DNA from 2 places in the Lentzea chajnantorensis genome. Region 2 is predicted to be linked to the other one. Evidence: riboswitches for the same ligand, from Rfam matches in the RefSeq annotation. Region 2 holds a riboswitch; the other holds the start of a gene.
The links. A riboswitch is a leader RNA that binds a small molecule or an ion and turns the genes downstream of it on or off. The one in region 2 is predicted to bind S-adenosylmethionine.

Region 1 (4,205 bases), 2.4 Mb from region 2:
ACGTGCACGCCCTCGACCCACTCGACCTTCGCGCCGCTCTCCTTCGTGAACGTCGCCAGGTACGGGACGGTCTGGAAGTAGTTGGCGTCGAGCGAGCCGTCGACCAGTGCCGTGTTCGGCTGGACGTAGTCGGTGAACTCGACGACCTCGATCTTCAGGCCCTTGGACGCCGCGAGGTTGTCGGCGACGTACTTGAGGATCTGCGCGTGCGGGACCGGCGAGACGCCGACCTTCAGCGTGTCCGAAGCGGACGAACCACCGGACGAGCAGGCGGACAGAGCGGTCAAACCGGTCAAAGCGGCAGCGATGAGGGCAGCACGAATGCGCATGACGTTCCTTTTGAGAATTGCTACTGGGTCAGACGGAGGCGTGCCGGCGTCGGTCCGACGCACGGGCGGCACGGGTGAAGCCGAACTGGATCACGGTGGTGAGCACGGCGAGCCACGCCACGGTGCTCCACAGGATCCGGTCGTTGAAGCGCTGGTAGCCCTCGCGGATGGCCAGGTCGCCGAGGCCACCGCCGCCGATCACGCCCGCCATGGCCGAGTAGCCGATGAGGGCGATGACCGTGACGCCGATGGCGTTGATGAGCGCCGGCAACGACTCGCGGATGAGCACGCTGCGCACGATCCTGAGCGTCGAGGCACCGGTCGTGATCGCGGCCTCGACCACGGTCACGTGCACCTCGGACAGGATGTTCTGCACGAGCCGCCCGACGAACGGGATCGCTCCCACGGCCAGCGGCACGATGACCGCCGTGCTGCCGATGGACCCGCCGACGATCAGGCGGGTCACGGACGTGAGGGCGACGAGCAGCACGATGAACGGCATCGAGCGGCCCAGGTCGGTGACGAAGCTGAGGGCCCTGTGCACCGCGGCGTTCGGCCGCAGCCCGCCCTTGGCGGTGAGCTGCAGCCAGACCCCGACGGGAACTCCGAGAACTGTGGCGATCACGGTGGAGACGCCGACCATGTACAGCGTCTCCCCGGTGGCCTCGACGAGGTAGCTCACCACGTCGGACCAGGGTGTTGCAGACCTCACGCAGCTACTCCCTGCGGCCCCTTCAGGGACCTCTGAACCGCGCCGCCGGCCTCACCGATCCACTCCAGCGCCGAGTCGGACCGCTCGCCGTTCAGGCCGAGGCGGAACCGCGCGACGGGGGTCTCGCCGAGGCGGGTGAGCCCGCCACCGACGATGTTCAGCTCGACGCCGAACCGGTGCGCGGCCTCGGGCAGCAGCGCGCCGACCGCGGCGAACCCGACGAGCACGACGTCCGCGACGCGGTCGTAGGCGTTCTCGTTGATCGGGTTCAGGTCGACGGCGGGCAGCAGCGCGGAGCTCGTGCGGCTGGCGGCGTTGTTGACGAGGTCGAGCACCTTGCCGTGCTCGACGACGTGGCCCTGCTCCAAGACCGCGACGTCATCGCAGATCTTGCGGACCACACCCATGTCGTGCGTGACGACGAGGACGGTCACACCCAGCTCTGCGCGCGCACGGTCGAGCACCGCCAGCACGGACCCGGTGGTCTCCGGGTCGAGTGCGCTGGTGGGCTCGTCGGCCAGCAGGACGGACGGGTTGGCGGCGAGGGCGCGCGCAACGGCGATGCGCTGGCGCTGCCCGCCGGAGAGCTGGTCGGGGTACGCGGCGGCCTTGTCGGTGAGCCCGACGAGGTCCAGCAACTCGCCCACGCGGGTGCGCCGCTGCGGTCCCGGCACGCCGGCGGACTCCAGCGGCAACGCGATGTTGCCGGCCGCGGTCCGCTGCCGCAGCAGCGAGTCCCCTTGCGGCACAACGCCGATCTGCCGGCGGGCGGCACGCAGCGCCGAGCCGTCGAGCGAGGTGATGTCGGTGCCGTCGACGCGGATCGCACCCGAGTCGGGGCGCTCCAGCAGTGCGACGCAGCGGGCCAGCGTGGACTTGCCGGCGCCGCTCGGGCCGACGACGCCGAGCACGGTGCCGGCCTGGACGTCGAGGGTGACGCCGTTCAGCGCGTTGACACCCTGGAAGGACTTGGTGAGGTTTTCGACAGTGATCACTTCTGCTCCACGGCTGCGCGCGACGGCGCACGCTCCCGTTGTGCGGGGGTGCGCGGTCGAAGTTCTGCTCAGGTGTGTGCGCCACTCAGCGACCGAGTGCGCGTCAAAGGACTTTGAGAAGGCGCCTTAGACGAGGTGGCGACGACATGCAGAAGCGGTGCGACGGCACTGGTCGACGACTCGACGGCGCGTCAGCATTCGCGAGGTACCCACGTGATCCTCCATCGGTCCTGGCGTTAGCACCTGCCCGCATCCAGCGGGTGGTTGCTGCGACGTCGTAGAGCCAGGTCTCTCAGTCGCTCCGGATGGCAGTTAGCAGTCAACCGGACGGACGTTCGGTTGCGCAAGCCAGATTCGGATTCGTTCGACAGATCACACTGTTGGCCGAAGGATCGCCGGATCAGACCTCGGCGATCCGGACAAAGTCGATCACGCTCAACTGCTCGCCCCTGACCTGGGGATCGATGCCCGCTTCGGCCAGCAGTTCGTCGACGTGCGGCGTGTAGCTCTTGAGGGCGGCCCTGAGGGTCTTGCGGCGTTGCGCGAAGGCCGTGTCGACGATCTTGAACAGCTTGTTCTTGTCCACTGTGGACAACAGCTTTTCGTGGCGCTGGAAGGCAACCAGTCCGGAGTCGACGTTGGGCGCGGGCCAGAAGACGTTGCGCCCGACCGACCCCGCCTTGCGCGCGTCGGCGTACCAGGCGAGCTTCACGCTGGGCACCCCGTAGACCTTGCTGCCGGGCTTCGCCGCCATCCGGTCGGCGACCTCCGCCTGGACCATGACGAGCCCCTTGCGCAGGCTCGGCAGCTCGTGCAGGAGGTGCAGCACCACGGGCACCGCGACGTTGTACGGCAGGTTGGCGACGATCGCGGTCGGTTGTACCGGCAGGTCCTCTTGGGTGACTTTCATGGCGTCCTTGAGGACCACGTGGAGCTTGCCGGCGTTGGCCGGGTCGTGCTCCTGGACCGTCTGGGGCAGCCGGTGCGCCAACGGCGGGTCGATCTCGACCGCGACCACCTCAGCGGCCGCCGGGAGGAGCGCGAGGGTCAGCGAGCCCAGGCCGGGGCCGACCTCCAGGACGACGTCCTCGTCGGTCAGACCGGCGGCGGCGACGATCTTGCGGACCGTGTTGGGGTCGTGCACGAAGTTCTGGCCCAGCTTCTTGGTCGGGCGGATGCCCAGCTCTTCGGCTAGACGGCGGACTTCGGCGGGTCCCAACAGGCTCACCGGGGCATTGTCTCAGGCCACCCACCAAAGACCTCAGGTTGCCCACCGAAGACCTCAAGTTACCCACCGAAGACCCCCGCCCCCTGCTGCGACGAGTGCACGCGGGGAGCTTTCGTACTCACCTGGAGTACGAAAGGTCCCCGCGTGCGGTCAAGCAGAGCGGAGGGATGGGTGGGGAGGCGGGGTTACGGCAGGCCGAGCTTCGCGCGGCAGCCGGGCCACGCGGAGTACGTGCCACCGCGGCCGTCGCGGAGCTTGGTGGCGATGGCGATCTGCTGTTCGCGGGTCGCCTGGTGCGGCAGGGCCGCGTAGGCGGTGCCGCCGTAGGCAGCCCAGGTGCTCGCGTTGAACTGGAGGCCGCCGTAGTAGCCGTTGCCGGTGTTGATGGCCCAGTTGCCGCCGGCCTCGCACTTGGCCAGGCGGTCCCACACCTCGCCGTCGGGGAGGGGCTTGGTGCCGACCGCGATCTTCTTGGGCTTCGGCTCCTTGGTGACCTTGCCGCCGATCTTCTCGCGGTTGATCTCCTTGCCGTTCTTCACCGTCACGCGGTAGGTGGAGATCTGCTCGCCGGCCTCGCCGGGCTCCAGGACCTTCTGCTGACCCTGGTTCAGGGTCGGGTCGTTGGTCTTCTCGACGGGCGGGGCGACCGGCTCGTTCACGTTGATGACCGTGACGCCGGTGCGGGAGATGTAGACCTCGGCGCCGGAGGCCAGGCGCACGTCGGTGCCGGCCTGGACCGCGTCCTCGGGACCGAGGGTGAGGTTCTCGCTCTTCAGCAGCTCGTCGACGGTGACGGCGGTGGTCTGGACCTCGCGGACCGGGTTCGCGCCGTCGAAGAGCTTGACGACCTTGCGGGTCTTCACCTCGAGGTTCATGCCGTCGAGGGGGACCTCGGAGCCGGTGGGCGCGGAGAACCACGAGCCGTCGACCGGGACGCCGAG
Region 2 (4,205 bases):
CGGTGGCACGCGGTCAAGACCTCGCTCTGGCTGGGCGTCGCACTGTCCACAGTGGCCGTTGCGGTGAGCGTCGCCATCACCGGAACCGCGCTGCACCACCTGCTGGGCCTCGACTGGCGGATGGCGCTGCTCTGGGGTGCGGTGCTGTCGTCCACGGACGCGGCGGCCGTGTTCAGCGTCCTGCGGTCGCTGGGGGTGGGGGCACGGCTCACCGGCGCGCTCGAACTGGAGTCCGGCCTCAACGACGCGCCCGTCTACATCGCGGTCGTGCTGCTCGCCTCGTCCGACCAGATCTCGTGGACGGCACCGCTGCTGGTGCTCTACGAGCTGGGAGCGGGCGCGCTGATCGGCGTCGCGCTCGGCTGGCTGGGCGGCACGGGACTGCGGCACGCGGCCCTGCCCGCCACCGGCCTCTACCCGCTCGCCACCGTCGCCGTCTGCGTGATCGCCTACACCGCGGGCGACCTGGCGCACGCGTCCGGTTTCCTCGCCACCTACGTCGCCGCGCTGGTCCTGGGCAACGCCCGGCTGCCGCACCGCGCCGACACCCTGTCGTTCGCCGAGGGGCTCGGCTGGCTGGCCCAGATCGGCCTGTTCGTCCTGCTCGGCCTCTACGCCTCGCCGTCCCGGCTGCTCGACGTGCTGGTGCCCGCGCTGATCGCGGGCGTGGTGCTCACGTTCGTGGCGCGCCCGCTGTCGGTGGTGCTGTCGTTGCTGCCGTTCAAGGTGCCGTGGCGGGAACAGGCGTTCCTCTCCTGGTCGGGGCTGCGCGGCGCGGTGCCGATCGTGTTCGCGCTGATCCCGCTCATCCAGGGCGTCGAGGGTGCGCGCGAGCTGGTCGACGCGGTGTTCCTGCTGGTCATCGTCCTCACGGTGGTGCAGGGCACGACGCTGCCGTTCCTCGCGCGGCGGCTCGGGCTGGTCAACGCGAGCGAGCCGCAGGAGGTCCAGGTCGACTCCTCGCCGCTGGACGAGCTCGGCGCCGAGCTGCTGCAGGTGCACATCCAGCGCGGGTCGAAGCTGCACGGCGTCTACATGACCGAGCTGCGCATGCCCACCGGCGCCACGGTGAGCCTCGTGGTGCGCTCGGGCAAGAGCTTCACGCCACTTCCGACGACCCGGCTGCAGACCGGCGACCAGTTGCTCATCGTGACCACAGAAGAGGCGCGCGACGCCACCGAACGGCGGGTTCGCGCCGTGGACCGGGCCGGTCGTTACGCGCGGTGGAAGGGCGAGACCGGCGAATAGTCGGTCCCCGACGCTTCTCACGATGTGATCAGGTGTCGACGGATCGTGACGCGCCCGCTAACGTCGTCGGCAGGTCATGAGAGCCAGCGTCAAGCCCAAGCTTGCTGGCCGGCAACCCTCCAACCGCGGTGGGGTGCCCTTGGTGAGGACCTGGTCCGGCGCGCAGGGCGCCGGTCAAGCGCGGGCCTCCGAGAAGGCCCCCCGGCCCAGGAGGCAGCTCGATGACGCTCGCGATCACCCCGGACACCACCACCAAGGTTCCCGCCGTCGTCGGTTCCGACCTGCGCGTCCCGCTGGTGACCGGAGAGCGCGTCACCTACGCCAACCTCGACCACGCCGCCTCCGCCCCCTGCCTGCGGGAGGTGCGCGACGCCGTCGACGAGCTGCTGCCCTGGTACGCGAGCGTGCACCGCGGCGCCGGCTTCGCCTCCCAGGTGTCGACCCGCGTCTACGAGCAGGCGCGTGACCGCGTCCGGCGGTTCGTGGGCGCCCGCTCCACCGACGCCGTCGTCTTCACCCGCAACACCACTGACGCGCTGAACCTGCTGGCCCGCAGCGTGCCCAAGGGCACCGCGGTCGTGCTGTTCGACAGCGAGCACCACGCCGCGCTGCTGCCGTGGCGCGGGCCGAACGTGCAGCGCATCTCCACTCCTTCCTCGTCCGGCGCGGCACTCGTCGCGCTGGACCGGGCGTTGGCCGCCGCCCCGGTCGGTCCTCGGCTCGTGATCGTCACCGGGGCGTCCAACGTCACGGGGGAGCTGTGGCCGGTCGCCGAGCTCGCGAAGGTCGCCCGCAGGCACGGCGCCCGCATCGCGCTCGACGCCGCGCAGCTCGCCCCGCACCGCCCGATCGACGCCCGTGAGCTGGGCGTGGACTACCTGGCGTTCTCCGGCCACAAGATCTACGCGCCGTTCGGCGCCGGTGTGCTCGTCGGCCGGTCCGACTGGTTGCAGCAGGCCCAGCCCTACCTGGTGGGCGGCGGCGCCACGGCGAAGGTGACCGACCACGGCGACCGGCTCGGCGTCGCGTGGTCCGCGGTGCCGGAGCGGCACGAGGCGGGCAGCCCGAACGTCATCGGCGTGCACGCGCTGGCCGCGGCCTGCGAGATCCTGTCGCGGCACTGGGAGCAGACGATCGCGCACGAGCAGGAGCTGCTGCAGCGGCTGCGGGACGGCCTGCGCGCCATCCCCGGCCTGCGCGAGCTCTCGATCCTCACCGACGTCGACCGCGTGGGCGTCGTGAGCTTCACGGTCCCCGGCTTCGACGCGGGCTTCCTCGCGGCGGCGCTGTCGGCCGAGTACGGCGTCGGCGTGCGTGACGGCGCGTTCTGCGCCCATGTGGTCGTGGGACGTCTGGTGAAGAAGGCCGGTTCGCACGAAGACCGCGCCGTGCGCGCGTCGATCGGTCTCGGGACGACGGCCGAGCACGTGGACCGTTTGGTGGCCGCGCTGCGCACTCTCGTCACCGAAGGTCCGAAGTGGACCTACGCGCAGCGCGACGGCCGCTGGGTGGCCGAGGACGACAGCCGAACCCTGCCGCCGTTCCTCGCGTAGTCCAGGTAGTGGACAATGACCTGGTGAGTGACGAGTCCAAGGCCCCGGCGAAGGCCGCTGACGAGACTGCCGAGGAGCAGTCCAGCGCGCCGGAACCGGTCGCAGAGCCGCAGGTCGCGCCTGTGGTGACCGCTGAGGCCGAGGACCGGCGCGAGATCGAGCAGCCCGAGCGGGCGCTGACGGTCTCCGAGCCGGACGCCGAACCCGAGTTCTCGATCACCGGCTCGCTGCCGGAGCCGCGGACCACCTACCTCGCGGTGCTGGCCGCCGGTGTGCTGGCGCTGGACGTCCTCACGAAAGTCCTCTCCGTGGCGTTCCTGGAGCGGTCAGAGCCGATCCAGCTGTTCGGCGGGCTGCTGCACCTGACGTTCGTCCGCAATCCCGGTGCCGCCTTCGGGCTGGCCGAGGGGTGGACGTGGATCCTCGCGCTGATCGCGTTCGGGGTCGTCGGGTTCATCACCTGGATCGCGCGCGACCTGCGCTCGACGCCCTGGGCGGTCGGTCTCGGGCTGGTGCTCGGCGGCGCCGTCGGCAACCTCGCCGACCGGCTGTTCCGCGCGCCCGGCCCGATGCGCGGCCACGTGGTGGACTTCCTGTCGTTGTTCGACCCGTTCGGCCAGGTGTGGCCGGTGTTCAACGTCGCCGACATGGCGATCGTCTGCGGTGGCGCGACGATCATCGTCTTGGCGCTGCTGCAGCACGACTACGACGGGACGGTTCACAAGGAGAAGATCGACGCGTGAGCGGATACCGAACGCTGCCCATTCCCGACGGTCTGGACGGCATGCGCGTCGACGCGGGCCTCGCGAAGCTGCTGGGCCTGTCCCGCACCGCGGTGGCCGCCATCGCCGACGCCGACGACGTGCTGATCGACGGCCGGGTCGTGGGCAAGTCCGACCGGCTCACGGCCGGCGCGATGCTGGAGATCACCCTGCCGGCCCCGCCGCAGCCGGTGACCGTGCAGGCCATCCCGGTCGAGGGCCTGGTCGTGATCCACGAGGACGACGACATCATCGTCGTGGACAAGCCCGTCGGCGTGGCCGTGCACCCCTCGCCGGGCTGGACCGGCCCGACCGTCGTGGGCGGTCTCGCCGCCGCCGGTCACCGGGTCGCGACCTCGGGTGCCGCGGAACGCCAGGGCGTCGTGCACCGCCTCGACGTCGGCACCACCGGCGTGATGGTCGTCGCGAAGTCCGAGTCGGCGTACTCGGCGCTCAAGCACGCGTTCAAGGAGCGGACCGTCGACAAGGTCTACCACGCGATCGTCCAGGGCCACCCGGACCCGATCAAGGGCACCATCGACGCGCCGATCGACCGGCACCCCAAGCACGACTACAAGTTCGCCGTGATGAACTCCGGCAAGCCGTCGATCACCCACTACGAGGTGATCGAGGCGTTCCGCGC

Region 1: linked by a shared signal. The riboswitch ahead of ACVDFE_RS02525 (methionine ABC transporter ATP-binding protein) and the one ahead of ACVDFE_RS14450 (aminotransferase class V-fold PLP-dependent enzyme) in region 2 are both predicted to bind S-adenosylmethionine.

The regions. Positions count from the first base shown of each region.
Region 1 covers NZ_JBSDZT010000002.1:414,440-418,644, forward strand. Annotated here, with positions in the region: gene ACVDFE_RS02515 (MetQ/NlpA family ABC transporter substrate-binding protein) at 1-329, opposite strand, end outside; gene ACVDFE_RS02520 (methionine ABC transporter permease) at 358-1,041, opposite strand; gene ACVDFE_RS02525 (methionine ABC transporter ATP-binding protein) at 1,038-2,036, opposite strand; SAM riboswitch class I at 2,255-2,348, opposite strand; gene rsmA (16S rRNA (adenine(1518)-N(6)/adenine(1519)-N(6))-dimethyltransferase RsmA) at 2,437-3,258, opposite strand; gene ACVDFE_RS02535 (transglycosylase family protein) at 3,450-4,205, opposite strand, start outside.
Region 2 covers NZ_JBSDZT010000002.1:2,782,178-2,786,382, forward strand. Annotated here, with positions in the region: gene ACVDFE_RS14445 (potassium/proton antiporter) at 1-1,248, shown strand, start outside; SAM riboswitch class IV at 1,321-1,435, shown strand; gene ACVDFE_RS14450 (aminotransferase class V-fold PLP-dependent enzyme) at 1,470-2,801, shown strand; gene lspA (signal peptidase II) at 2,825-3,544, shown strand; gene ACVDFE_RS14460 (RluA family pseudouridine synthase) at 3,586-4,205, shown strand, end outside.